Regions from separate parts of the Isoptericola sp. NPDC057653 genome, predicted to be linked through region 1. Evidence: predicted binding sites of a transcription regulator. Region 1 holds the regulator's gene; each other region holds the start of a gene.
What was found. The regulator LexA, encoded in region 1, represses DNA repair genes until DNA is damaged. The targets are predictions, from matches to a motif close to TCGAACANNTGTTCGA.

Region 1 (9,420 bases):
TTGACCCACACCCCGACCAACCCCGACACCCCGCAGGCCGACGAGACCTCCGGCGCCGAGAGCACGGCGGCCGACCGGCGCGCGGCCGAGCGCGACGCCCAGGCGATCGCGCAGGACGTCGTGGCTCGGGTGCTCGCTCGGGCCGGGACGGCGCGCGCCGAGGGCGCCACGGTGCACACGACGCACGACGGCGACCAGCTCGACCTGGAGGAGCGGATCTCGCTGCGCCGCGTCGGCGGGCTCTCCACGGAGCTCGAGGACGTCACCGAGGTCGAGTACCGGCAGCTGCGCCTGGAGCGCGTCGTCCTCGTCGGCCTGTACTCCGGCGGCGAGGCCGCCGCCCGTGACGCCGAGGTCTCGCTCCGCGAGCTCGCGGCCCTCGCGGAGACGGCAGGCTCGCAGGTCCTCGACGGCCTGCTGCAGCGCCGGCAGAAGCCCGACCCGGGTACCTACCTCGGGTCCGGCAAGGCGGCCGAGCTGGCCGAGGTCGTCGCCGCCGTGGGCGCCGACACGGTCGTCGCGGACACCGAACTGGCGCCCTCCCAGCGGCGCGCGCTCGAGGACATCGTCAAGGTGAAGGTCGTCGACCGGACCGCCCTGATCCTCGACATCTTCGCCCAGCACGCCAAGTCGCGTGAGGGCAAGGCGCAGGTCGAGCTCGCGCAGCTCGAGTACCTGCTCCCGCGCCTGCGCGGCTGGGGCGACTCGATGTCCCGCCAGGCCGGCGGCCAGGTGGGCGGACAGGGCGCCGGCATGGGCTCCCGCGGCCCCGGTGAGACGAAGATCGAGCTGGACCGCCGGCGGATCCGCAACCGGATGGCCAAGCTGCGCCGCGAGATCGCGGCGATGGCGCCCGGGCGCGAGACCAAGCGGCTGGACCGCAAGCGGCACGGCGTGCCGAACGTCGCGATCGCGGGCTACACGAACGCGGGCAAGTCGTCGCTGCTCAACGCGATGACCGACGCCGGCGTCCTCGTGGAGAACGCCCTGTTCGCCACGCTGGACCCGACCGTCCGCAGGGCGCGCACCGAGGACGGGCGCCCGTACACCCTCACCGACACCGTCGGGTTCGTGCGCCACCTGCCGCACCAGCTCGTGGAGGCGTTCCGCTCCACCCTCGAGGAGGTGGGCGACGCCGCGCTGCTCCTGCACGTGGTCGACGTCTCCCACCCGGACCCCGAGGGGCAGATCGCCGCGGTCCGCGAGGTGCTGGCCGAGATCCCCGGCATCGCCGACGTGCGCGAGGTCGTGGTGCTGAACAAGGCCGACGTCGCCGACCCGGCCGTGGTCGGTCGCGTACAGCGTCGCGAGCGGCACAGCGTCGTCGTGTCCGCCCACTCGGGCGAGGGCATGGCCGAGCTGCGCGAGCTGGTGGCCGCCGAGCTGCCCCAGCCGCAGGTCGAGATCGACCTCGTGGTGCCGTACTCCCGTGGCGACCTCGTGCACCGCGCGCACGAGACCGGCGGCTCCGTGGCCGAGGAGCACCTCGCCGAGGGCACGCGCCTGCGCGGTCGCGTCGACGAGGGCCTCGCGGCGGAGCTGCGGCACGTCGCCGTCACGGGCTGACCACCCGGCGGCGGGCGCTCCCTCCGGGGGCGTCCGCCGCCGTCCCCCGTCCTTGGCGCGCGGCGTCCGGGGGTCGGTGACCCGCCCTAGGATCGTCGGGTGACCTCCGCCGACACCCCCGACGCCCAGCAGCTCCTCGACCTGGCGGTGGGGGCGCTCGGCGGCGGCCGGCGCGACGGGCAGCACCAGATGGCGGCCGCCGTCGCGGAGTCCGTCGAGGAGGGCCGGCACCTGCTCGTCCAGGCCGGCACCGGCACCGGCAAGTCGCTCGCCTACCTGGTGCCCGCCGTGCGGCACGCCGTCGTCGACGGCAAGCGCGTCATCGTCTCGACGGCCACCCTGGCGCTCCAGCGCCAGGTCGTGACGCGCGACCTGCCCCTGGTCGCGGAGGCGGTGGGGCCGAAGCTGCCGCGCGCGCCCAAGGTGGCGCTGCTCAAGGGCTGGCACAACTACCTGTGCAAGCACAAGGTCACCGGCGGGTACCCGGTCGAGGGCGCGACCCTGTTCGACCTGCCCGCCGACCCCGGCCCGGGCGAGGGCGCCGGTGCCGAGCAGCACCCCGCGCCCACCGCGTCGCGCGGCCGCGGCGGTCGTGCGGACGACGCCGCGAGCCTCGCCGACCACGTGCGGCGGCTGCACGCCTGGGCGGACGAGACCGACACCGGCGACCGCGACGACCTCGTCCCCGGCGTCCCGGACCGCGCCTGGCGCCAGGTGTCGGTCACGGCCCTGGAGTGCCTCGGCAACCGCTGCCCCCTGCTGACGGAGTGCTTCCCCGAGCACGCCCGCGCCGCGGCGCGCGAGGCCGACGTCGTCGTGACCAACCACGCGATGCTCGGCATCGCCGTCTCTGGGAGCCCCGGCGTACTGCCCGAGCACGACGCGGTCGTCGTCGACGAGGCCCACGAGCTCGCGGAGCGCGTGACCGCGGCCGCCACCGTCGACCTCTCGCTGACCGTGGTGGAGCACGCCGCGCGCCTCGCGCGCCGCCACGGGGGCACCGAGACCTCGGCGCTCGACGCGGCGTCCCAGCAGCTCGGCACGCTGCTCGCCACCGCCCCGGCGGAGCGCTTCCCCCAGGGCCTGCCCGACGACCTGCGCGTCGCCGTCGCCGCCGTGCGCGACGCCGCGCGGGAGCTCCTCACCCGGCTCAAGCCCGCGGGGGAGCCCAAGGGCCAGGCCGCGCCGGACGCGGGGATGAAGATGGCGCAGTCCGCCGTGCTGCAGCTCTTCGAGGTCGCGGAGCGGATGGCGGCGGAGGACACGACGGCGGACGTCCTGTGGTGCTCCCGGCCGCCCGAGAACGCCCCCTGGGCCGGCGACGGTGTCACCCGGCTGCACGCGGCGCCGCTGGCGGTGGCGGGCCTCATCCGCACGCACCTGCTCGGGGAGGCCACGGGCGTCTTCACCTCCGCGACCCTCGCCCTCGGCGGCACCTTCGACCCGGTGGCGCGGTCCCTGGGCCTGGCGGGCTCGGGCGGCACGGGCGAGACGGCCGACTGGACCGGTCTCGACGTGGGCAGCCCGTTCGACTACCCGCGCCAGGGGATCCTCTACGTCGCCCGGCACCTGCCCGCCCCGGGCCGCGAGCCGACCACCGACGCCCAGCTCGACGAGATCGCGGGCCTCATCGAGGCCGCCGGCGGCCGCACCCTCGGGCTGTTCTCCTCCCGGCGCGCGGCGCTCGCCGCGGCCGAGGCGATGCGTGAGCGGCTCGACGTGCCGATCCTGTGCCAGGGCGACGACCAGCTGCCCACCCTGGTGAAGGCGTTCGCCGACGACCCGGCGACGTGCCTCTTCGGCACCCTGTCGCTCTGGCAGGGCGTGGACGTCCCCGGGCCCAGCTGCCAGCTGGTGCTCGTCGACCGGATCCCGTTCCCGCGCCCGGACGACCCGGTGAAGGCCGCCCGGGCCCGCTCGGTCGAGCAGGCGGGCGGCAACGGGTTCATGCAGGTCTCCGCCACGCACGCGGCGCTGTTGCTGGCCCAGGGCGCCGGCCGCCTGGTGCGCACGGGGGACGACCGGGGCGTCGTCGCGGTCCTCGACCCGCGGCTGGCGACGGCCCGCTACGGGTCGTTCCTCACCCGGTCGATGCCGGACTTCTGGCCCACCACCGACGGCGAGCTGGTCCGCGCTGCGCTGCGGCGCCTGGACACCTAGCCTGGGCCCGTGGACGGCACACGCAGCACGACCAAGCTCGCGATCGTCGGCGCCGGCGCGGTGGGTTCCACCCTCGCGTACGCGGCGCTCGCCCGGGGGGCGGCGCGCTCCGTCGCCCTGATGGACGTCAACCGCGCCAAGGTCGAGGCCGAGGTCCTCGACCTGCGGCACGGGAGCATGTTCATCCCGCAGGCGGAGATCGAGGGCTCGGACGACGTCGAGGTGTGTCGCGGGGCGGACGTCGTGGCCGTCACCGCCGGGGCCAAGCAGAAGCCGGGCCAGAGTCGCCTGGACCTGGCCGAGGCGACCGTGGGCCTCACCCGCACGATCCTGCCGCAGCTCCTCGAGGTCGCCCCGGACGCGGTCTACCTCATGGTGACGAACCCCGTCGACGTGGTGACGTACGCGGCGCAGGAGATCAGCGGGCTGCCGCGCGAGCGCGTCTTCGGCAGCGGCACCGTCCTCGACTCCTCCCGGCTGCGCGACGCGCTCGCCCGGCACTGCGGGGTCGCCGTCGGCAACGTGCACGCGAACATCGCGGGCGAGCACGGCGACTCGGAGATCGTGCTGTGGAGCTCGGCGACGATCGCCGGGGTGCCGCTGCTGGACTGGCGCCCCTTCCGCGGGCGGCCGCCGCTCGACGAGCCCGCCCGGCACCGGATCGCCACGGACGTGGTGGAGTCCGCCTACCGGGTCATCGCCGGCAAGGGGGCCACGAACTACGCCGTGGGGCTGGCGGCGACCCGCATCATCGAGGCGGTCCTCAACGACGAGCACCGCGTGATGAACGTGTCGTCGCGCCTGGACGGCTTCTACGGGATCAGCGACGTCTGCCTCTCCGTGCCGTCCCTCGTCGACCGGCGCGGTGTGGCGGAGACGATCGACACCCCGCTGTCCGACGACGAGGTCGCCGGCCTGCGGGCGTCGGCCGAGGGCATGCGCGAGGTGCAGCGCCGACTCGGCCTCTGAGCCCCTGACGCGCCGGACCCCCGGCCCGGTGCGGGCCGGGGGTCCGGCGTCTCGTCAGAGGCTGCGGAGCACGGCCACGACCCGGCCGAGCACCTGGGCCTCGTCGCCCGGGATGGGGGAGTAGGCGGCGTTCTGCGGCATGAGCCACGTGTGGCCGCCGGTCTGCTTGAAGGTCTTGACCGTCGCCTCGCCGTCGATCATCGCGGCGACGACCTCGCCGTTCTCCGCGACCGGCTGGCTGCGCACGACCACCCAGTCGCCGTCGCAGATGGCGGCGTCGACCATCGAGTCGCCCGCCACCTTGAGCAGGAACAGGTCCCCGTCGCCGACGACCTGGCGGGGCAGGGGGAAGACGTCCTCGACGACCTGCTCGGCGAGGATCGGGCCGCCCGCCGCGATCCGGCCCACGAGCGGGACGTAGGAGGGCGCCTCGGCCGGCTGCGCGTCCGAGCCGGCGACCGACCCGGCGACGAATCCCGGCGTGCGCGGCGCGGAGACCTGTCCCTCGCCGTCCGACGTCGCGGGCGCCTCGGGGTCGACGACCTCGATCGCGCGCGGCCGGTTGGGGTCGCGGCGCAGGAAGCCCTTGCGCTCCAGGGTGGTGAGCTGGTGCTTGACCGACGAGGGGCTCGCGAGGCCCACGGCCTCGCCGATCTCCCGCATGGTCGGCGGGTACCCGCGGTCCTCGACGGAGCGCCGGATCGTCTCGAGGACGCGCCGCTGGCGCGGGGTGAGCCGGTCGGCCGAGGGGACGATCTCGCTCACCGACGCGAGCGCGGCCTCGGGGGCGACAGGCGTGTCCTCGGGGGTCTCCTGCCGCGCCGGCCACGGCGTGGCAACCGTCGTGGACGCCGGGGCCTGGTCCCGTCCGCTGGTCATCGCGTTCTCCGTCCTGCAGGGGCGCGGCCCGCGGGCGGGCCGATGAAATCCGACAAACCTTCCATCGCGCTGCTGGTCACTCTAGGCCAGTTCCGGCCCGACATCAAACATCTGTTCGATCAGCCCTCGACCGTGTCGCCGGGACGTGGTACACCTAGTACAGCAGTTCGACGTACAGGTGTTCGACGAACGGATGTTCGACGGCAGCCGCCCGACGGGCGACGACGCGACGTGAACCGGAGGCAGGACGATGCAGAACCCGCGCAGCACCACCGACGCACCCGGGTTCCTCGGGCTGGGCGGGCTCCGGCTCAGCCGGCGGGGGCGCGTCGTGATCGCCGCCCTCGTCCTGCTCGTGCTGGTCGCCGCCGGGCTCGTGGGCCAGCGCGCCGTCGCGGACGCGCCGGGGTCGGGCGTGGAGGTCCGGCTCCACACGGTCCAGCCGGGCGAGACCCTGTGGCAGTACGCGCGCTCGGTCCGGGACACGGGCGACGACCTGCGTGACGTCGTCGCCGACCTGCGCCAGCTCAACGGCCTCACGACGGCCGAGCTGCAGGCCGGTCAGGTGGTCCTCCTGCCCGAGGACTGAGCGCGCGCTGCGCGACCTGGGCGGCGACGGTGCGAGGATGGACCCTGCTTGCGCCGGGCGCGGCGTCCCGCTTACCTTGTCGGGCAGCCGGGCGCCGGTCCGGAGCCGAGCGCAGGAGACCAGCGATGCACTGCCCGTTCTGCCGCCACGCGGACTCGCGAGTCATCGACTCGCGCACCTCCGACGACGGTTCGTCCATCCGCCGACGGCGGCAGTGCCCGGCGTGCCAGCGCCGCTTCACGACGATCGAGACGGCGAGCCTGTCCGTCGCCAAGCGCTCCGGCGTCACCGAGCCGTTCAGCCGTGACAAGGTCGTCGCCGGGGTGCGCAAGGCGTGCCAGGGCAGGCCCGTGAGCTCCGACGACCTCGCGCTGCTGGCGCAGCGGGTCGAGGAGACGCTGCGGGCGTCGGGTCGTCCCGAGATCGAGGCGAATGAGGTCGGGCTGGCGATCCTGGGGCCGCTGCGCGAGCTGGACGAGGTGGCCTACCTGCGGTTCGCGAGCGTCTACCAGTCGTTCGAGTCCCTCGAGGACTTCGAGAGCGCGATCACCTCCCTGCGCGCGGAGCGCGAGGCGCGCGCCGACGACGCGGAGCGGGACGGGGACACCGAGGGCGCGGAGCCCGCGACCGTCGGCCGCGACGCGTCGCGCTGACCCAGGGCTCCGCGACCGTTCGCGGCCCCGTGTGCCCGCTCCGGGCGCAATGCTCTTGGCGCGACGCGCGGCGGTAGAGCATGCTGGTCGGCACCAGGTGCTGCGCGGTCTGCCGTGCGAGCACGTCCACCCCGACGATGACGAGGTGATCGTGATGACGACGGACGACGCCAAGGGCGCCAAGCCCAGCGAGGACACGAAGGCGCGCTTCCGGGAGGCGCTGGAGCGGAAGAACGCCGCCAGCCACCCGACCGCCGGCAAGGACGGCAACACCGGGCAGGTGCACGGCTCGGAGACCTCCGGCCCCGTGCAGAAGATGTTCCGCCGCAAGTCCGGCTGAGCAGTCCGGTCCCACGACCACGCGAGGGCGTCCCCGGGTCTCCGGGGACGCCCTCGGCGTGTGTCGGCGTGTGTCGGCCTGTGTCGGCCTGTGTCGGCCTCGTGTCAGCGCGCGGCCGGTCCGGGCGGGAACTCGGGCCGCTCGAAGGCGTCGCGGATGCGCAGCCGGATCGTCGACGGCATGGCCTGCAGCTTCGCGGAGGCGCCGCGCTGCGTGACGTCCGAGATGTCCGTGACCACGTAGCCGACCTCGCCGCGGGTGGCGAGCATCTGCGCCTCGATGTTGGCGCCGTGGTCCGCGAAGACCTGGTTCACGGCGGCGAGGACGCCCGGCACGTTGCGGTGCAGCAGCATGATGCGGCCCACGCCGGTGTGCGCGAGCTGCAGGTTGGGCAGGTTGACCGAGAGGGTCGTCGAGCCGGTCTGCACGAAGTCCCGGAGCTTCTTCGAGACGAACTCGCCGATGGCCTCCTGCGCCTCCTCGGTGGAGCCGCCGACGTGCGGCGTGAGGATGACGTTGGGCAGGCCGCGCAGCGGGGAGGTGAACTCGTCGCCGCGCTTCTTCGGCTCGGCCGGGAAGACGTCGACGGCGGCGCCGCCCAGGTGGCCCGACAGGATGTGCTCCCGCAGCGCCTCGAGGTCGACCACGAAGCCCCGCGAGAGGTTGAGGAAGATCGCTCCCGGCTTCATCCCCGCGAACAGGTCGGCGCCGAAGAGGCCGGCGTTGCCGGGGCGCCCGTCGACGTGGATCGTCACGGCGTCGGCCTCGGCGAGGAGCTCCTCGACCGTCTCGACGCGGTGGGCGTTGCCCAGCGAGAGCTTCTCGGCGGTGTCGTAGAAGACGACCCGCATGCCGAGGTTCTCCGCGAGGACCGACAGCTGGGAGCCGATGTTCCCGTACCCGATGATGCCGAGGGTGCGGCCGCGCACCTCGTGCGCGCCGTCGGCGGTCTTGTCCCACACGCCGTCGTGCAGCGCCTTGTCCCGCACGCTGAGGCGGCGGGTCAGGGAGATGATCTCCGCCACCGCGAGCTCCACCACCGAGCGCGTGTTGGAGTAGGGCGCGTTGAACACGGCGACACCGTGGGCCGCGGCCGCGTCGAGGTCGATCTGGTTGGTCCCGATGGAGAAGGTGCCGACGGCCTGCAGGCCGGGGACGCTCTCCAGGACCTTGCGGGTCACGGTGGTCTTGGAACGGATGCCGAGGATCTGGAAGTCCGCGAGGGACTCGATCAGCTCGGCCTCGTCGAGCGCGCCGGAGCGCGTGACGACCTCGATGCCCGCATCACGAAGATTCTGGGCAGCGACGGGGTGGACGTTCTCGAGAAGGAGGGCTCGCAGCACGAGGCCATGGTGCGCCGTGCGGGCCCGCCCCCACAAACGCGTCTCACGCCGCGGCGAGCTCGACGATCCCCGCGGGCAGCGGCTGCTCGTGCACCACGACGAGGCGCTGGGTGGGCCGCGTCATCGCCACGTAGAGGTCGGAGGCGCCACCGGGCCCCCCGGTGACGGCCACCGGCTCGACGAGGACGACGGCGTCGAACTCGAGGCCCTTGGTCTCCCGCGGGTCGAGCACGACCACCTGCGCGTCCTCGGGGCGCTGCGCGCGCAGGCGGTCCGCCTCCGCGCGCCCGAGCGCGCCGGGGAGCACCTCCGCGACGATCGCGCGGAGCGCGTCGACCTCGTCGGCCGCGGCCACCACCGCGACCCGCCCGGCGCCGTCCGATCCCACGAACCGGGCGGCCAGCGCGGCCACCTGGTCGCGCACCTCCTGGACGAGGGCGGGCCGCGCGGGGCCGGACGGCGTGACGCGGGCGAGCTTGAGCGCGCCGGGCACCTCGCGGGCCGCCGTGAGCGGCGAGGTGGGTAGCCCCGCCGCCGCGGCCATGCGCTGAGCGGCGTCGGCGACGGCGGCCGGCGTGCGGTAGCTGACGGTGAGCTCCTCGAGGCGCCAGGAGCCGCCCAGCACGGGGTCGAGGGCCTGGCCCCACGACCGCGCGCCGGCGGCCGACGACGTCTGCGCGACGTCGCCGACGATCGTCATCGAGCGGGTCGGCACGCGACGCACGAGCATGCGCCACGCCATGGGGGAGAGCTCCTGCGCCTCGTCGACCACGACGTGGCCGTAGGTCCACGTGCGATCCTCGGCCGCGCGCTCCGCGGTGGTCAGGCGAGGCCCGGTCGACTCGAAGCGGGACGCCAGGGTCTCGGCGTCCACGAGGCCGCCGCCGGCGCCCGTGGACTCGAGCACCGAGCGGGCGTACT
Region 2 (9,420 bases), on a different contig from region 1:
ATCTCCCCCGGCTTCGGGCGGTAGGTCGCAGGGTCGGCCATGCCGTCAGCCTAGGTCAGGCCACCGACGTCTCCCCCTGCCGACCGGCCGCCCGAGGCCGGGGCGCTCCCCTACTTGTTGGTGCCAGCCGTGACCGAGCCCTGGAGCTGTCGCTGGAAGATCACGTAGGCGATCAGCACGGGCACGATGGTCACGACCACGGCCGCGAACATCGCACCGAAGTCCACCGCGTACCCCGCGGAGGACACGAACGCGGCGAGCCGCTGGGAAAGCACGTAGTTGTCCTGCTCCGGGTTCAGCGCGATCGGCAGGATGAACTGGTTCCACAGGCCGAGGAAGTTGAAGATCGCGACCGACGCCATGCCCGGCGTCGCCATCGGGAGCATCACCTGGAAGAAGGTGCGCCAGTTGCCGGCGCCGTCGATCGCGGCGGCCTCCGCGATCTCGTCCGGGAGCCCGCGGAAGAACGAGTACAGGAAGAACACCGTGAACGGCAGCGCGAACGCCACGTACACCACGATCAGCCCGGGCAGCGTCCCGAGCAGCCCGGCGTTCTGCATCACGAAGAACAGCGGGACGATCGCGAGGAACACCGGGAACGTGAGCCCGACGAGCATGAGGTAGTAGATCGCCCGCCGGAACGGGAACTCGAACCGGGCGAGCACGTAGGCGCACATCGCACCGAGGAGCATCACGAGGATCAGTGCCGAGCCGACCACGATGATCGTGTTGACGAACGCCCGACCGATCTCGGCGTCCACCCACGCGTGCTCGTAGTTGATGAACGACCAGTTCGACGGGAGCGAGAACGGAGAGGCGAAGATCTCCGAGCTCGTCTTGAACGAACCGATGAACACCCAGATCATCGGCGCGATCACGAGGACGCACCAGATCACCAGGACGGTGTGCGACACCCCGGCGGCGACCTTGTCGCCCCCGTTGCTGCCCGTGGGCTTGATCCGCGGGGCCGGAGCCGCCGCGTCGCGCGCCACCTGCGTGTTGGCGCTCATCGGCGGCCTCCTTCGTCCCGGCCGCCGGTCAGGCGGTTCACGGTGAACACCAGCGCGGCGAACACCAGGGTGACGATGGCCATCGCCACGCCCATGGCGCTGGCGTAGCCGAACTTCCCCTCCGTGAACGCCGTGCGGAACAGCTGCTGGGACATCACGAGCGTCGAGTTGTCCGGGCCGCCCGTCGGGTTGAGCGCCTGCACGTACACGAACAGGTCGAGGGCGATGATCCCGAGGTAGATGTAGGCGGTCTGCACGTTGTCCCGGATGAGCGGGACGGTGATGGACCACGACGTGCGCCAGCGTCCCGCGCCGTCGATCCGCGCCGCCTCGTAGATCTCCGAGGGGACGCTCTTGATGGCAGCGATGAACAGCAGCATGTAGAACCCCACGAAGCCCCACACGACCACGAACATCGTCACGGGCATCGCCGTGCCGACGTTGCCGAGCCAGGCGAACGACTGGAACTTGTCGAGCCCGAGTCCGGTGAGCACCCCGTTGACCAGCCCGTTGCTCGGGTCGAGGATCAGGCGCCACATGATGCCGACCGCGATACCCGGGATGACGTAGGGGAAGAGCGAGACCACACGGTAGAAGCCCGACCCGCGGACGCCCCGCACCTGCCCCATGCCCGATCCGCCCACCGTGATGAGGATGGCGAACGCCAGCGAGATCACGATGGTGATCAGGGGGATGAAGATGCCGAACATGACGCTGTTGCCGACGGCGTTGATGAACCGCGGGTCCTGCACGAGCGTGGTGAAGTTGGAGAGCCCGATGATGTCGAAGTCGGCGGTGAAGCCCGACCAGTTGGTGAGCGCGTAGAACACCGCCTGGATGAACGGCCAGATCACGAAGACGAGGAAGAGCGCCAGCGGGATGCCGAGGCAGACGACGAAGAAGCTGACGCTGTCGAACGACACCCCACCGGCCCGCCCCCTGCGGGGCCCGTTGCCGGGCCCCGCAAGAGTTCCCTCGTCGGTGGGCAGAACCTGCCCGGCGCCAGGGATGGCGCTCATGACACCTCGATCTTGTCGATGGTGTCGTCGTTGGCGATCCGGTCGGTGATCGCCTGCAGCTCCTTGGTCAGGTCGGCCACCGACTTCTTCCCGTCGAGGAAGGAGTTCCAGATCGGCAGCTGCTCCTGGTTCATGCCGTAGGTGTTGACGAAGTTGAACGTGAAGATGTCCGTCCCGGCCGCGCTGAGCATGTCGGTCTGGGACACCAGCGCCGTGGACCCGAACCCGTCCGCGGGCACGATGTCCTTGACGATGGTCGGAGCGAGCTTCGTCTTGGAGAAGTTCGTCGCCGACTCCTTCGAGAGCATGACGCGGAGCAGCTCCTTGCCGCCCGCGACGCTCTTCGCCTGCGACGGCACGATGAACGGCTCGCCGGCCGTCGAGTGGAGCGCCGTGGCAGGCATCGCCGGGCTCGACGTCACCGAGAAGCTCGGCACGCCCTTCATCTGGAAGTCCGGCGCCGTCTGGTCCTTCATCTCGTTCTCGATCCAGGACCCCGACGGGTAGAGCAGCGCCTCCTCCTTGTTGCTCCACTGCGCCTGGGCGGCCGTGAACTGGGTGCCCGAGCCGCCGGGCTTGAAGTACCCGGCGTCGATGATCTCCTTCATGATCGTGAAGGTCGCCTGGAGCGCGTCCTGCGACCAGCAGTCGGGCTTGAGGTTCTCCAGGGACAGCCGGACCTCGTCGCCGCCCTCCTTGATGGCCGACTCGATGGCGAGCGTCTGGTAGTACGTCGCGGCCTCGGTGCCCCACAGGAAGAGGTACTTGCCGGCCTTCTTCGCCTCCGCGCCGAGGGCCTTGGCCTCCTCCCACGTGGCGGGAGGCGTCCAGCCGTTCTTGTCGAAGAGGCTGCCGGAGTACCAGACCCCGTACACCGTGAGCACGTAGTTGAGGGCGGCGAACTTGTCCCCGTACGTGCCCGGGGCGAGCACGCCCTCGTAGAGGGTGTCGCGGATGGTCGTGCCCTCGACGTTCGGCGCGTCGATGACGTCGGTCAGGTCCTCGAGCTGGTCGAGGATCGTGTTGAAGCCGATCGACTGGGCACCGGAGTTGTCGATGAGGTCCGGCGGGTTGCCGCCGACGAACCGCGGCTGGAGCTCGGTGGCGATCTGCGTGGAGGGCGAGACCTTGACGGTCGAGCCCGCGTGCAGGCCCGCGAGGACCTTCCCCGCGAACTCGACGTAGTCGACGCCGTACCCGCCGTCGAAGATCACGGCGTCGACCGTCGTGTTCTCCGCCATGCCGAACGGGTTCTTCGGGTCGGCGTTGCCCGTGGGCGACGCCGACTTCTCGCCCTCGTTGCTGCCGCCGCCGGTGGCGCAGGCTGCCAGGGGCAGGCCGAACGGCACCGCGGCGGCCGTGAACATGACGGCCCGGAGAACGGACCGACGGCTGGGCTCAGGAGTGGTGTTGGTGCTGGTGGTGAAGTTGCTGGTCATCCTCGTAGATGCCCTTCGTGTCAGGGTGCGCCTCGCGGCGCCCCGTCAACCGGTGCCTGCACTGCCCCGCGCGGGGCGCTTGCGCCGACCTCCTCGTCTCGCGCTCTGTGGGCGTGTGCGGAGGCCCGCAACGCTCACGGAAATATCTCTCCTCCATTGGAGCGATGGAGTGGAAAATATTCACGCGACGGCGCCACGTCAACAGGCAACACGGACCTGTGACCGTACTGGTATAGATCACCCGCTCCAGGGCACCGGCGCGATCAGCCCGCGGGCGCGGAGAGACGCACCGGAGCCGGCTCGATGAGCACCGAGAAGTTCACCGAGCGGGAGATGAAGCACAGGGCGTGGGCACGGTGATGGAGGGCGCTCACCGCCTCGTCCGTGGCCTGGGGTCCGGCGTCGACGGTGACGCGCGGACGCAGGGTGACGTCGGTGAACTGACCCTCGCCGCGGGACTCCACGCGCATCGTGCCCGTGGTGTCGTCCACGTACTCGCGCACGACGAGTCCCGACTCCGCCGCGAGGTGCAGGAACCACAGCATGTGGCACTGCGCCAGGCTCGCGACGAAGAGCTCCTCCGGGTTGTACCGGGAGGGGTCGCCGCGGAACGCGGGGTCGGCGCTGCCCGCCAGCGCGGGCTTGCCGGCCAGCACGACCTGATGGTCGCGCGAGTAGGCGGTGTACGACGTCGTGCCCGCCCCGCCCCCGCCCGGGTCGGGCCAGGACACGGTGACGGCGTAGTTGTGGTGCGCACCCATGGCCCACACGCTAGGGCGTCACGCCGCGCTGCGCCCTCCGGACCCCTTCGTCGTGCCCTTGCCCTTCCCGGGCTCCTTCGCCTTCGTGGTGCCCTTGCCCTTGGCCGTGCCCGCACCCTTCGCGGAGCTGCGGGTCCGGGGTGCCGAGGACGCCGAGGTGGCGGCGGCGCTGCGCGTCGACGTCCGGCCGGCCACGGGCACGGCCGGGTGCTCGTCGAGGATGCGCGCGAGGAACGTGCCGGTGTGGCTCGCCTCGACCCGGGCTACCTCCTCCGGGGTGCCCTCCGCGACGACCGTGCCGCCGCCGGAGCCGCCCTCGGGGCCCATGTCGACGATCCAGTCGGCACTCTTGATGACGTCGAGGTTGTGCTCGATCACCAGGACGGTGTTGCCCTTCTCGACCAGCGACTGCAGCACGCCCAGCAGCTTGCGGATGTCCTCGAAGTGCAGGCCCGTCGTCGGCTCGTCCAGCACGTAGATGGTGCGGCCCGTGGACCGCTTCTGCAGCTCGCTCGCGAGCTTGACGCGCTGCGCCTCGCCACCGGACAGGGTCGGGGCGGGCTGCCCGAGCCGCACGTAGCCGAGGCCGACCTCCACCAGCGTGGTGAGGTAGCGCGAGATCGCCGGGAACGCGGCGAAGAACTCCGCGGCCTCCTCGATCGGCATGTCCAGGACGTCCGCGACGGTCTTGCCCTTGAAGTGCACCTCGAGGGTCTCGCGGTTGTACCGCGCCCCGTGGCAGACCTCGCACGGCACGTAGACGTCCGGCAGGAAGTTCATCTCGATCTTCAGCGTGCCGTCGCCGTTGCACGCCTCGCAGCGCCCGCCCTTGACGTTGAACGAGAAGCGGCCCGGCCCGTACCCGCGGACCTTCGCCTCCTCCGTCTCCGCGAAGATCTTGCGGATCCGGTCCCACACCCCCGTGTAGGTGGCCGGGTTGGACCGCGGCGTGCGCCCGATCGGCCCCTGGTCGACGTGCACCACCTTGTCGAGCTGGTCCACGCCGGTGACCCGGGTGTGCCGGCCGGCCACCTGGCGTGCCCCGTTGAGCTCGTTCGCGAGCACGGTGTGCAGGATCGAGTTCACCAGGGTGGACTTCCCCGAGCCGGAGACGCCCGTCACCGCGGTGAGCACGCCCAGCGGGAACGACACGTCGATGCCGCGCAGGTTGTTCTCGCGCGCGCCGACGACCGTCACCTTGCGGCGGGGGTCCGTCGCACGACGCTCCGCCGGCAGCGCGATCGAGCGCCGGCCGGACAGGTAGGCGCCCGTCATCGAGCCCTCGGCCTCGAGCAGCCCGGCGTAGTCCCCGGAGTGCACGACGCGCCCGCCGTGCTCGCCGGCGCCGGGGCCGACGTCGACGATCCAGTCCGCGGCCCGGATGGTGTCCTCGTCGTGCTCGACGACGATCAGCGTGTTGCCGAGGTCGCGCAGGCGCGTGAGGGTCTCGATCAGACGGCGGTTGTCCCGCTGGTGCAGGCCGATGGACGGCTCGTCGAGCACGTAGAGCACGCCGACGAGACCGGAGCCGATCTGCGTGGCCAGCCGGATGCGCTGGGCCTCGCCGCCCGACAGGGTGCCGGCCGGGCGCTCGAGGGACAGGTAGTGCAGGCCGACGTCGACGAGGAAGCCGAGCCGGGCGTGGATCTCCTTGAGGACCTCGGTCGCGATCGCGCGCTCGCGCTGCCCCAGCTCCAGGCCGTCGAGGAACCGCTTGGCCTCGTCGATCGGCAGCCGGCAGACGTCCCAGATCGACTTGCCGCCGACGGTGACGGCGAGGACCTCGGGCTTGAGCCGCGCGCCCGAGCACACCGGGCACGGGACCTCGCGCATGTAGGCCTCGTACTTCTCCTTGGACCAGTCGGACTCGGTCTCCCGGTGCCGCCGCTCCAGGAAGGTCACCGCGCCCTCGAAGCCCGTGGAGTACTGCCGCTCGCGGCCCCACCGGTTCTTGTAGCGCACGTGCACCTGGTGGTTGCGCCCGAAGAGGATCGCGTCGCGGGCACGCTGCGGCAGCGCACGCCACGGCACGTCCATCGAGAAGCTCATCTCCTCGGCCAGCGCCGTCAGGACACGCTCGAAGTACTCCGACGACGTCAGCGCCCAGGGCACGACGGCGCCCTCGCGCAGCGTCCTCTCCTCGTCGGGCACGACGAGGTCGGGGTCGACCTCGAGCCGGAAGCCGATGCCGGTGCACTCCGGGCACGCGCCGTACGGGGCGTTGAACGAGAAGGTGCGGGGCTCGATCTCGTCCAGCGCCAGCGGGTGGTCGTTGGGGCACGCCCGCTTCTCGGAGAACTTGCGGACGCGGTCGAGGTCGTCGATGTCGGCGTCGACGAGCTCCACCATGACGAGCCCGCCGGCGAGGCGCAGGGCCGTCTCCACCGAGTCCGTCAGCCGCCGCTGCACCCCGTCGCGGGAGACGAGGCGGTCGACCACGACCTCGATGTCGTGCTTGAGCTTCTTCTCCAGCGCCGGCGGGCTCGTCAGCTGCACCACCTCGCCGTCGACCCGCGCGCGGGCGAAGCCCTGCGTCTGCAGCTCGGCGAACAGGTCGGCGTACTCGCCCTTGCGCCCACGGACGACCGGGGCCAGGACCTGGTAGCGGGTGCCCTCGGGCAGCTCCAGCAGCTTGTCGACGATCTGCTGCGGCGTCTGCGAGCGCACCGGCTCGCCGCACACGGGGCAGTGCTGCGTGCCCGCGCGCGCGAACAGCAGGCGGAGGTAGTCGTAGACCTCCGTGATCGTGCCGACCGTGGACCGCGGGTTGCGGTTGGTCGACTTCTGGTCGATCGACACCGCGGGCGACAGGCCCTCGATGAAGTCGACGTCGGGCTTGTCCATCTGCCCGAGGAACTGGCGCGCGTAGGCGGAGAGGGACTCCACGTAGCGGCGCTGCCCCTCGGCGAAGATCGTGTCGAACGCCAGGGAGGACTTGCCGGAGCCCGACAGACCGGTGAAGACGATGAGCTCGTCACGCGGGAGGTCGAGCTCGACGTTGCGCAGATTGTGCTCGCGGGCGCCGGAGATGACGAGGCGGTTGCTCACCCGGGCATCCTACGTCGGCGCGCCGACATTCGTACAGGCGTTCTATGCGAACGGGGGCGTCGATCCGGTCACACCGCGACACCGGGGCCGGGCCCCTGGACGCGGGCCGCTCCCCCGACCGGCGGGTGCTTGGATACGGCCATGCCCGTCTTCGCCGTCACCTACGTCTACGTCACCGACCCCGACCGCCTCGCCGAGGTCCGGCCCGAGCACCGGGAGTTCCTGCGCGGTCTGCACGAGACCGGCGCGCTGCACGTGTCCGGCCCGCTGCCCGCCACCCCCGACGGCGAGCCCGGGGGCGCCCTCCTCGTCGTCGAGGCCGACGACACCACGGCCGCCCTCGAGCTGCTCGGGGCCGACCCGATGCGTCGCGAGGGCCTGGTCGCCCACCGTGCGGCACGAGAGTTCGTGCCGGTGATCGGCGGCTTCGCCGCCTGACCCGACGACGAGGGCCCCGGACGACGTGTCGCCCGGGGCCCTCGTCGTGTGCGCGGCCGCCGTCAGCGGCCGGGCGCCTCCGGACCGGACGGGGTCGTCTCGGCCGTCCCCTCCGGAGCGGTGCCTCCACCCGCCACGTCGGTCGCCGTCGCGCCCTCCGGCGCGCCCGTCGTGGCCTCTGCCGCCACCACGGCGGTGCGGTGCGTCTTCGCGAGGCTCGCGACGGTCGCGATCGCGATCGACCCGAGGATGATCACGAGCGACAGCCAGATCGGGATCTCCGGCGCCCACTCGACCGGCTCGCCGCCGTTGAGGAACGGCAGCGTGTTGGTGTGCAGCGCCTCGAGGATGAGCTTGACGCCGATGAACCCGAGGATGACCGCGAGCGCGATCGGCAGGTACACCAGCCGCTCCAGGAGACCGCCCAGCAGGAAGTACAGCTGCCGCAGGCCCATGAGCGCGAAGATGTTCGCGGTGAAGACGATGAACGGGTCCTTCGTCAGGCCGAAGATCGCCGGGATCGAGTCGAGCGCGAACAGCAGGTCCGTCGAGCCGATCGCGACGAAGACCACGAGCATCGGCGTGAAGAGCTTCTTGCCGTCGACGACGGTGCGCACCTTCGCCCCGTCGTACTTCTCGCTCAGCGGCAGCACGCGCCGCAGCATGCGGATCGCGACGTTCTCCTTGTACTCGTCCTCGTCGTCACCCGCGACCAGCTTGATCGCGGTGTAGATGAGGAACGCCCCGAACAGGTAGAACACCCACACGAACTGCTCGAGGATGGCCGCGCCCGCCAGGATGAACGCCCCCCGCAGCACGAGCGCGATGATGATGCCGACCATGAGCACCATCTGCTGGTGCTGCTTGGGCACGGCGAACCGCGACATGATGATGACGAAGACGAACAGGTTGTCGACGCTCAGCGAGTACTCGGTGAGCCAGCCGGCGTAGAACTCGCCCGCCGGCGCCGCGCCCCCGACCGCGAGCATGACCAGCCCGAACACCAGCGCCAGGCCCACGTAGAAGGCGACCCACAGGCCGCTCTCCTTCATCGACGGGACGTGGGGTCGGCGGCCCACGATCGCGAGGTCGACGGCCAGCAGCAGGATCAGTGCTGCGAGCGACGCCGCCTCGAACCAGAACGGCAGCTCGTGGGTCATGCATCTCCTTCAGGGGTGGAAGCCGGCTCGGCGGCCGCTCGGACCTGCCTGTCCCGCCGGTCGCGCGCGAGGGAGGCGATCGTCGTGACGGCGAGCACCACCACGATGAAGCCGAGGGAGACCGTGGTCGGGATCTCGGGGATCGCCTCCACGTGCTGCCCGCCGTTGACGAACGGCACCTCGTTGGTGTGCAGGGCATGGATCACCAGCTTGACGCCGATGAAGCCGAGGATCGCCGCCAGACCGTAGTTGAGGTAGACGAGCCGGTCGAGCAGGCCGTCGACGAGGAAGTAGAGCTGTCGCAGGCCGAGCAGCGAGAAGGCGTTGGCCGCGAAGACGAGGTACGTCTCCTGCGTGAGGCCGAAGATCGCGGGGATGGAGTCCACGGCGAACAGCAGGTCGGCGCTGCCGATCGCGACCATGACGATGAGCATCGGCGTGATGAACCGCTTGCCGTCGATCTTCGCGATCATCTTGTCGCCGACGTAGGTCTCCGTCGTCGGGAACAGTCGCCGCGTCAGGCGCAGGACGCCGTTCTCGTTCCA
Region 3 (9,420 bases), on a different contig from region 1:
GCCGCGGCCCGGTTCGACGAGCTGGCACCGGAACGGCTCCAGGTCCCGTCGGGCTCCGCGATCCGGCTCGCGTACGACGGTGTCGAGCCGCCGGTCCTCGCCGTGAAGCTGCAGGAGGTCTTCGGCTGGACCGCGGCCCCGGCCGTCGCGGACGGCCGTGTCCCGGTCGTCCTGCACCTGCTGTCGCCCGCGGGACGACCGGTCGCGATCACGAGCGATCTCGCGTCCTTCTGGCGCCAGGGCTATCCCGGGGTCCGAGCCGACCTGCGAGGCCGCTATCCCCGCCATCCGTGGCCGGAGGACCCGCTCGCCGCCCTCCCGACGAAGCGGGTCAAGCCCCGCCGGTGACCGGGGCCGCCCTGGTCCCGTGGCTACCATGGGCACCATGGATGCGCGCTCCCCGTCAGCCGTGAACGACGGCATCACCGTCGACGCCGAGCGGGCGTCGGTGCGCCCGGCGGAGCGGGGCTGGTGACGCCCGCCCTCGGGGACGACTGGGCGGTCGGACCGGACGGCCTGCGGCAGCGCCGCGCCGCGCGCGTCATCGTGCTCGACCACGTGGACCGGGTCCTCCTGGTGCGTGGGCACGACGCCGACCAGCCGGAACGCTCCTGGTGGTTCACCGTCGGCGGCGGCATCGACGAGGGCGAGAGCGAGGTCGACGCCGCCCTGCGCGAGCTGCGTGAGGAGGCGGGCCTCGCCCTCGCGCCGGGCGCCCTCGTGGGCCCCGTGCTGACCCGCGACGCGTACTTCCACTTCTTCGCGGAGACGTGCCGCCAGCAGGAGGTCTTCTTCCTCGCGCGCGTCGCCGGCGGCCACGAGCCCACCGCCGACGGGTGGACCCCCGAGGAGCGTGACGTGCTCGACGAGATGCGCTGGCTGACCACCGCGGAGCTGCGCGCCGAGACGCGCGAGGTCTTCCCGACCGCGCTGCCGGACGTCGTCGACGCGCTGGCCGCCGGCTGGGACGGCACCGTGCGTCACCTCGGCACGCAGCACGACGACGAGCCGTCGGACCCGGACGAGCTCGCGCCCTGACGTCGCCCGCCGCCACCGCCGACCTCCCGCGACGGGACACGACGCGCGCCCCGAGCATCCGTTCGTTACCGTCGAGGTGAGCCAGGTCACGCACAGCGAGGTGCGGGCGGCAACGGACCGACGGGGGGCGTCGACGTGAACCGACTGACGAAGGCAGCGATCGCCGTGGGGGGTGCCGCCGTCCTGCTGGTCGGCGGGGCCCAGACGATCGCGTACTGGACCGCCGAGGGGACGGCCACGGGCACCGACGTGTCCGCGGGCACCCTCACCATGACCGACGGGGCCTGCGGGGAGTGGACCCTCGACGGGGGCGGGGCCGTGACCGACGGCATCGTCCCCGGCGACACCGTCACGACGACCTGCTCGCTGACCGTCGGGGGCACCGGGGACCACCTGGCCCTGGGGGAGATCACGGTCTCCTCGCCGACCTGGGGCGCGGACAACGCGCTCACCGAGGCCCTGGACCTGAGCCTCACCTCGGCCACCCTCGGCGGCGACACCCTGACGCTGCCGCTCACCGACCCGGTGCCGGTGAGCGCCTCGTCCCCGCTCGTCGTCTCGCTCGAGGCGGCGTTCGACACCGCCGCCGGCAACGACACGCAGGCGCTGACGGCCGCGCTCGAGGACGTCACGGTCCAGGTCACGCAGGCACACGTCGTCCCCGCGCCCTGAGCGCGTGGACGCGGCACCCGCGCGACCGGGCACCGGTGTGCGGCGCGTCCTCGGCCGGGCGCTCGCCGGGGTCGTCCTGCTGGCTGCCGGGGGCGCCCTGCTGCTCGTCGTCGTGATCCCCAGGCTGGCCGGCGCCACCCCGTACGGCGTCGCCACGGGGTCGATGCGCCCGGGGCTCGACGTCGGCACGCTCGTCGTGGTGCGGCCCGTGGACGCCGACGAGATCACCACGGGACAGGTGGTGACCTACCAGCTGCGCTCCGGCGACCCAACGGTCGTGACGCACCGCGTCGTGGGGCTCGGCACCACCGCCTCCGGCGAGCGCACGCTCGTCACCCGCGGCGACGCGAACGAGGTGGCCGACCCGCGGCCGGTCCAGGCCGTGCAGGTGCGGGGCGTGCTCTGGTACGCCGTCCCGCAGCTCGGGCGCCTCATGGGCCTGGGGACGCCGCAGCAGCGCGAGCAGCTCACCACGGTCGCGGCGCTGGCGCTCCTGGTCTACGCGGGCTGGCTCGTCGCGGGGGAGGTGCGCACGCGTCGCGCCGCCGCGCGGCGGGCCCGCGACGACGGGGCCGGTGGTCCGACGCCGGCCACGCCCGCGGAGCGGCCGCCGCTGCACGACGCGCTCTTCGGCCCGGGCGGCGCAGGGCCCGGTGACCGTCGATGATCGCGCCGCGGCCCGCCGGCGCCGGTTCCCCGCGCCGCCCGGGAGCGATGGCCGGCGCGTGCGCGGTCGGCCTGGCGCTCGCCGCCGCCCTGCCCGCCGAGGGTGCCAGGGCCGCCGGCGACGACCCGCCGGGCGGGGTCGCGCTGAGCCTCGACGGCGACCGGTGGAGCCGAGACCTCGACGCGCCGCTGTTCGACACCGCGCGGTGGGTGCCGGGGGAGACCCGGCGCTCGGTGGTGCTGGTCCGCAACGACGGACCCGGTGCCGCGCAGGGGGACGTCGTCGTCGCCCTGGGTCCCGGGGACGGCGCGGCGGGCCGGGCCCTGGCCGACGCGCTGCGGGTGCGCGTGCGCGCGGAGGGCTCCCGGTGGGCCACCGACGGGGCGCCGGTCGACCTCGCCGAGTCCGAGGTACTGCCCGTCGCGCTGGAGGTGACGCTCGACCCCGCCGCCGGGGACGAGACCCAGGGCGGGACGGTGCCGCTCGACGTCGTCGTCACCCTCGGGGGGACCGGGGACGGCGGCGGTGGCGCGGACGGCGCGCCCGGCGCGGACGGCGGGGACGGGCCCGGCGGGGCCGACGGCGCGCCGGGGGGCGAGCGGGACGAGGTCCGGGGGGACGGGGCGCTGCCGCGCACCGGAGGGGCGCCGGCCGCGGCGCTGCTCGCCGCGGCGGGCGCCGTGCTCCTCGGTGCCCTGCTGCGGACGCTCGCGGCGCGCCGGGGAGGCCGCCGTGGCTGACCGCGAGGGGCGGCGCCGGGGCGTGCGCGGGGTCGCGGCGCTCGTCGTGGTGGCCCTCGCCTGCGTTGTCGCGAGCGCCGGGATCGCCTGGGCGTGGTGGCAGGCGTCGGGCACGGCGACGGCCCCGACGACGCGCGTCACGGCGGGCACGCTCGACGTCCAGGCGCCGGGCGTGGGGACCGGGCTGGTGGGGCGCGGGGGCACGGTGACGCTGTCGGCGCTGACGCTCACCGCCGCGGTCCCGGGCTCGGGGGCCTCGGAGGTGGTCACGGTCCGCAACGCCGGGTCGCGCCCGATCAGCGTGACCGCGACGCCCGGGCGGACCGGCTCGCTGACGACGGCGTTCGGCGTGAGCGCGTCGTTCGGCGCGACGGACACGGGGACCGGCTGCAGCGCCGGCACCGGCGGGACGACGACCATCCCGGTGCGCGGGACCGCGACGCTGTGCCTGGCCGTGGCCGTGGCGGCCACCGCGCCGAGCACCACCCAGGGCCTGTCGGGCACGATGTCGGTGGCGCTCGCGGCGAGCATGCCCGGCACCTCATGGACGGACACGGGCACCATCGTGAGCGGCGCGGTGGGCGCGGCGACCGTCCCGGCGCCGACGCTGAGCTGCGGCGCCCTCGGCCTCGTCTCCGTGACCTTCAACTGGACCGCGGTCACGAGCGCGACCCGGTACCAGTTCACCTTCGGGCCGGCGGCCACCCCCACCACCGTGCAGGTGCCGGCCGGCACGACGACCTACCAGGTGACCGGCGTGGCCACCAACGCCACGGCGCGGGTGCGCGCCGAGCGGGTCTTCCCGAGCGTCACGTGGACGTCGGTGGCGTCGAGCCCTCGCACGTACTCCATCGCCCTCGGCCTGATCGGCACCTGCGCCTGACGGCCGGGGCGGGACGTCGCCGTCGGCGCCTCTACACTGCCCCGGTGACCACGACGATCGGCGTCCTCGCCCTGCAGGGCGACGTGCGCGAGCACGCCGCCGCCCTCGAGCAGGCGGGTGCCCGCGCGGTGAGCGTCCGCCGCCCGGCCGAGCTGGACGCCGTCGACGGGCTGGTGCTGCCCGGCGGCGAGTCGACCACCATCGACAAGCTGCTGCGCCTCTTCGAGCTCGCCGACCCCCTGCGCGACCTCATCGGGCAGGGGCTGCCCGTGTTCGGCTCCTGCGCCGGCATGATCCTGCTCGCGGACCGGATCGAGGGCGGCACGGCCGACCAGCGCACGCTCGGCGGCATGGACGTGGTCGTGCGGCGCAACGCCTTCGGCCGCCAGGTCGACTCGTTCGAGGCGGACCTGCAGGTGGCGGGCGTCTCGGACGCCCCGGGCGGGCGCCCCGTGCGCACCGCGTTCATCCGCGCGCCGTGGGTCGAGGAGGCCGGCCCGCAGGTCGAGGTCCTGGCCCGGATCCCGGACCGCTGGGCGGACGGCTCCACGGTGGGGCCCGCCGCCGGTAAGATCGTCGCAGCACGTCAGGGACGGCTGCTCGCCACCGCGTTCCACCCGGAGATCACGGGGGACGCGCGCGTGCACGGGCTGTTCGTCCGGATCGTCCAAGCATCGCGAAGGAGTTAGGGAGCGCATGTCAGGTCACTCCAAGTGGGCCACGACCAAGCACAAGAAGGCGGCGATCGACGCCAAGCGTGGCAAGCTCTTCGCAAAGCTGATCAAGAACATCGAGGTCGCCGCGCGCACCGGTGGCGGTGACCCCGCCGGCAACCCGACCCTGTTCGACGCCATCCAGAAGGCGAAGAAGTCGTCGGTCCCCAACGACAACATCGAGCGCGCCCTCAAGCGCGGCTCCGGCGAGGGCGCCGACGCCGTCGACTACCAGACGATCATGTACGAGGGCTACGGCGCCAACGGCATCGCCGTCCTCGTCGAGTGCCTCACGGACAACAAGAACCGCGCCGCCTCCGAGGTCCGCCTCGCGTTCAGCCGCAACGGCGGCAACCTGGCGGACCCGGGCTCCGTGTCCTACCTGTTCTCCCGCAAGGGCCTCGTCGTCGTGCCCAAGGCCGACGGCGTCACCGAGGACGACGTCATGCTCGCCGCCCTCGACGCCGGTGCCGAGGAGGTCAGCGACGAGGGCGACGTCATCGAGGTCCTCTCCGAGGCCACCGACCTCGTCGCCGTGCGCACCGCCATCCAGGAGGCGGGCATCGAGTACGACTCCGCCGACTCCATCTGGCACCCGTCCATGGAGGTCGAGGTCGACGTCGAGGGCGCGCGCAAGATCATGCGCCTCATCGACGCGCTGGAGGACAGCGACGACGTCCAGAACGTGTACGCCAACTTCGACGCCTCGGACGAGGTCATGGCGGAGCTGGACGAGGACTGACCTTTTCGGTCGTGCCAGGCGGGGGCTTCGGCGGAGGCGGCCGGGCGGGGTGGGACGTGTCGCGAGGCGCGCCATCCGGCCGCTCGTTCCTCGCGGCCTCCCGCCAGGCCCGGCCAGCCTCGCGACACGTCCCACCCCGCCCGTCCGCGTTCGTGCAAGACCTCCGGGTCCGCGACCTCGGATCATTCCTCGTGGTGGGGGAGAGGCAGGGGGCTGTGGACCCTGCGTGGCCGTCGTCGCGCCTTCGCGGGGGTGTCTGTCGTGCGTGAGATGGTGACCGCGTGCGAGTGCTGGGGGTGGATCCGGGGCTGACCCGGTGCGGGGTCGGCGTCGTCGACTCGTTGCCGGGACGCAGGGCCCGGATGGTCGACGTCGGGGTCGTGCGCAGCGAGCCCGAGCTGAGCGTGGACCTGCGCCTGTTGCGCATCGCCGAGGGGCTCGACGAGTGGCTCGAGCGCACCGTGCCCGACGTCGTGGCCGTGGAGCGCGTGTTCGCGCAGAACAACCTCAGCACCGTGATGGGTACGGCGCAGGTCGCCGGCCTGGCGATGGTCGCCGCCGCGAAGCGCGGGGTGCCCGTCGCGATGCACACCCCCAGCGAGGTGAAGGCCGCCGTCACCGGGTCCGGCCGGGCGGGCAAGGAGCAGGTCCAGCGGATGGTCGCGCGCATCCTCGGGCTCGACGAGCTGCCCCGGCCCGCGGACGCCGCGGACGCCCTCGCCCTCGCGGTCACCCACCTGTGGCGGCCCTCCGGCGCGCTGCAGGGCGGGGAGCGCAACGAGCTCACGCCGGCGCAGCGCGCCTGGGCCGCGGCGGAGCGCTCGGCGCGCACCGGGTCGCACCGTGGCGCCCCGTCCCGGACGGCCCGCTGACGACGGGGGTGCCGGCCTCCCCGTGTCGCGTCCGGGAGCGTCGGCACCGGTTGTTACAGTGACGCCTCGTACGGGTGTTCGACGGATGGCCAGTTCGACGGAAGGACCACGGTGATCGCCTCCTTGACCGGCACGGTCACGCACGTGACGCTCGAGCGGGCCGTGCTCGACGTCGGCGGGGTCGGGTACCTCGTCCACGCCACCCCCGGCACCCTGGCGGGGCTCCGGGTGGGGGAGCGCGCCCAGCTGCACACCACGCTCGTCGTCCGCGAGGACTCGATGACCGTGTTCGGCTTCGCCGAGGCGGACGAGCGCGAGGTCTTCGAGACGGCGCAGTCGGTCTCCGGCGTCGGCCCGCGGATCGCCCTCGCGATGCTCGCCGTGCTCACCCCCGACGCCCTGCGCCGCGCCGTCGCGAGCGAGGACCTCGCGGCGCTGCGCCGCATCCCCGGCGTCGGGCCCAAGAGCGCCCAGCGCCTCGTGCTCGAGCTGTCCGGCAAGCTCGGCGCGCCGACCTCCGCCGCCGCCGGCGGCGTCGTGCCCGACGCGACGCCCGTCGCCCCGGGCGACCCCGCGCGCGACCAGGTGGTCGAGGCGCTCGTGGGCCTGGGCTGGGCCGCCAAGGTCGCCCAGGACACGGTCGACCGCGTCCTCGCGGACGCCGGCGACGACGGCCCCGTGGACGTCGCCGCCACGTTGCGGGCGGCGCTGCGCTCGCTGGGCGGCCGACGTGGCTGAGCCGCTGGAGCCGGAGTACGGCGGCGAGCGGCTCGTCACCTCCTCGGCCGACGACGTGGAGCGCGCGGCCGAGGCGGCGTTGCGGCCCAAGAACCTCGGCGAGTTCGTCGGCCAGCGCGTCGTGCGCGACCAGCTCTCCCTCGTCCTCCAGGCCGCGCTGGCCCGCGACGCCTCGCCCGACCACGTGCTGCTGTCCGGCCCGCCCGGCCTCGGCAAGACGACGCTCGCGATGATCATCGCGGCCGAGCTGGGCACGTCGCTGCGCGTCACCAGCGGTCCGGCGATCCAGCACGCGGGCGACCTGGCCGCCGTCCTCTCCTCGCTCGAGGAGGGCGAGGTGCTCTTCATCGACGAGATCCATCGCCTCGCGCGCCCGGCGGAGGAGCTCCTGTACGTCGCGATGGAGGACTTCCGCGTCGACGTCGTCGTCGGCAAGGGCGCGGGCGCCAGCGCGATCCCGCTGGCGCTGCCGCCGTTCACCGTGGTGGGCGCGACCACCCGCTCCGGGCTGCTCCCGGCCCCGCTGCGGGACCGGTTCGGCTTCACCGGGCACCTCGACTTCTACGACGCCGCGGAGCTGGAGCGCGTCATCCTGCGCTCGGCCGGCCTGCTCGGCGTGGACCTGCAGCACGCGGCCGCGCACGAGATCGCCGGCCGGTCGAGGGGCACGCCCCGCATCGCCAACCGGCTGCTGCGCCGCGTGCGCGACTGGGCGCAGGTGCGCGGGGACGGCCGGCTGGACCTGCGCGCCGCCCGCGCCGCCCTCGAGGTCTACGAGGTGGACCCGATCGGCCTCGACCGGCTCGACAGGTCCGTCCTCGACGCCGTCTGCCGCCGGTTCGGCGGCGGGCCCGTCGGCCTGAGCACCCTCGCGATGACCGTCGGCGAGGAACCCGACACGGTCGAGACCGTCGCGGAGCCGTACCTGGTGCGCGAGGGGCTGCTCGGCCGCACCCCGCGCGGGCGCGTCGCGACGGCGGCCGCCTGGGAGCACCTCGGCCTCGAGCCCCCGCCCGGGGCGTGGGGCGCACCGCTCGGCGGCACCCTCTTCGACGAGGCCGCCGAGAGCGGCGAGCAAAGCACCTAGACTGGTGGTGCCCGGCCGCTGGCGGCCCGGGCTGGAACTCGACGGGTGCCGTGCTCGTTGGGGCCCGTACGCACAGGTTCGCGAGCAGACGCGGAGCTGTGCCCGGCGTGCCGACCGGCGCGCCGCGACGCCCGCCCGTCGACCACCGACCGCCGGGCAGCGACAGACAAGGACGCTCCGTGGACTTCTCCATCATCATTCTCTTCGTGGTCCTCGCCGGCCTCATGTTCTTCATGAGCTCGCGGTCGCGAAAGCAGCAGCGCGCGCAGCAGGAGTTCCGGTCGCAGCTCGCCCCGGGCCAGGAGGTCATGACCGGCTCCGGCCTCTTCGGCACCGTGGTGGAGATCGACGAGGAGAACGACACCGTCACCATCGAGTCGAGCCCCGGCACGCAGACCCGCTGGCTCCGTGCGGCGATCGCCAAGCGCGTCGACACGCCCGTCGAGGACGCCACCGAGGCGGCCGACGAGACCGACGTCACAGCCGACCCCACCGCGACCGGTACGATCACCTCCGGCGACGGTCGCATCGACGTCCCCGACGACCTGTCGAGCCTGGACACCGCGCAGCGGGAGTACCGGGACCAGCAGCGTCGCGACGAGGGCGAGACCGGCACCACGAAGTGACAGCACCAGCGACATGGGACGGCGGGCGCTCGCGCCCGCCGGCCTGACAACGCGCCGGTCGGGGTGATCCCGGCCGGCGCCATCACGCGTCGACCCCTCGGCGGCGCGCAGACGGGAAGAGACAGAAGTTGGCGAACTCACGCACGAAGCGGTCGCGTTCGGCGCGCACCCTCGTGGTCTTCACGATCCTGACGATCGTCCTGCCGTTCCTCGCCCTCGGCGCCGGCGTCTTCTGGGACGCCAAGTCCGACTCCAACCCGGACGGCGCGAGCTGGGCCCCGGGCCTGGCGCTCGACCTGCAGGGCGGCACGCAGCTGATCCTCACGGCCGACACCACCGACGGGTCGCAGGTGACGTCGGAGACGATCGACGAGTCGATCAACGTCATCCGGCAGCGCATCGACTCCTCGGGCGTCTCCGAGGCCGAGATCACCGCCCAGGGCTCGAAGAACATCGTCGTCGGGATCCCCGGCGAGGTGTCGCAGGAGACCATCGACCTCATCTCCCAGCCCGCCCAGATGCGCTTCCGCCCGGTGCTGACCTATGCCGCGGGCACGCCGACGCCCGAGCCGTCCGCCTCGCCGAGCGGCGACGCCGAGGGCGCGTCCTCCGACGACACCGCGGCCGACGACGCGAAGGCAG

Region 2: a site for LexA is predicted at 7,307-7,322, ahead of uvrA (excinuclease ABC subunit UvrA). Genes of this name have one in related genera too.
Region 3: a site for LexA is predicted at 6,394-6,409, ahead of ruvA (Holliday junction branch migration protein RuvA). Genes of this name have one in related genera too.

The regions. Positions count from the first base shown of each region.
Region 1 is NZ_JBHVHP010000001.1:2,375,354-2,384,773, forward strand. It holds gene hflX (GTPase HflX) at 1-1,566, shown strand; gene ACFU9A_RS10850 (ATP-dependent DNA helicase) at 1,666-3,726, shown strand; gene ACFU9A_RS10855 (L-lactate dehydrogenase) at 3,736-4,695, shown strand; gene lexA (transcriptional repressor LexA) at 4,750-5,574, opposite strand; gene ACFU9A_RS10865 (LysM peptidoglycan-binding domain-containing protein) at 5,825-6,163, shown strand; gene nrdR (transcriptional regulator NrdR) at 6,289-6,816, shown strand; gene ACFU9A_RS10875 (DUF5302 domain-containing protein) at 6,971-7,156, shown strand; gene serA (phosphoglycerate dehydrogenase) at 7,261-8,499, opposite strand; gene ACFU9A_RS10885 (HelD family protein) at 8,543-9,420, opposite strand, start outside.
Region 2 is NZ_JBHVHP010000002.1:200,956-210,375, reverse strand. It holds gene uvrC (excinuclease ABC subunit UvrC) at 1-41, opposite strand, end outside; gene ACFU9A_RS12165 (carbohydrate ABC transporter permease) at 111-1,010, opposite strand; gene ACFU9A_RS12160 (carbohydrate ABC transporter permease) at 1,007-2,029, opposite strand; gene ngcE (N-acetylglucosamine/diacetylchitobiose ABC transporter substrate-binding protein) at 2,026-3,468, opposite strand; gene ACFU9A_RS12150 (OsmC family protein) at 3,732-4,229, opposite strand; gene uvrA (excinuclease ABC subunit UvrA) at 4,248-7,277, opposite strand; gene ACFU9A_RS12140 (YciI family protein) at 7,419-7,715, shown strand; gene ACFU9A_RS12135 (TerC family protein) at 7,778-8,875, opposite strand; gene ACFU9A_RS12130 (TerC family protein) at 8,872-9,420, opposite strand, start outside.
Region 3 is NZ_JBHVHP010000002.1:467,304-476,723, reverse strand. It holds gene hrpB (ATP-dependent helicase HrpB) at 1-348, shown strand, start outside; gene ACFU9A_RS13430 (NUDIX hydrolase) at 472-1,038, shown strand; gene ACFU9A_RS13425 (alternate-type signal peptide domain-containing protein) at 1,174-1,710, shown strand; gene ACFU9A_RS13420 (signal peptidase I) at 1,715-2,377, shown strand; gene ACFU9A_RS13415 (hypothetical protein) at 2,374-3,117, shown strand; gene ACFU9A_RS13410 (hypothetical protein) at 3,110-4,000, shown strand; gene pdxT (pyridoxal 5'-phosphate synthase glutaminase subunit PdxT) at 4,045-4,689, shown strand; gene ACFU9A_RS13400 (YebC/PmpR family DNA-binding transcriptional regulator) at 4,697-5,455, shown strand; gene ruvC (crossover junction endodeoxyribonuclease RuvC) at 5,737-6,327, shown strand; gene ruvA (Holliday junction branch migration protein RuvA) at 6,439-7,065, shown strand; gene ruvB (Holliday junction branch migration DNA helicase RuvB) at 7,058-8,152, shown strand; gene yajC (preprotein translocase subunit YajC) at 8,332-8,778, shown strand; gene secD (protein translocase subunit SecD) at 8,907-9,420, shown strand, end outside.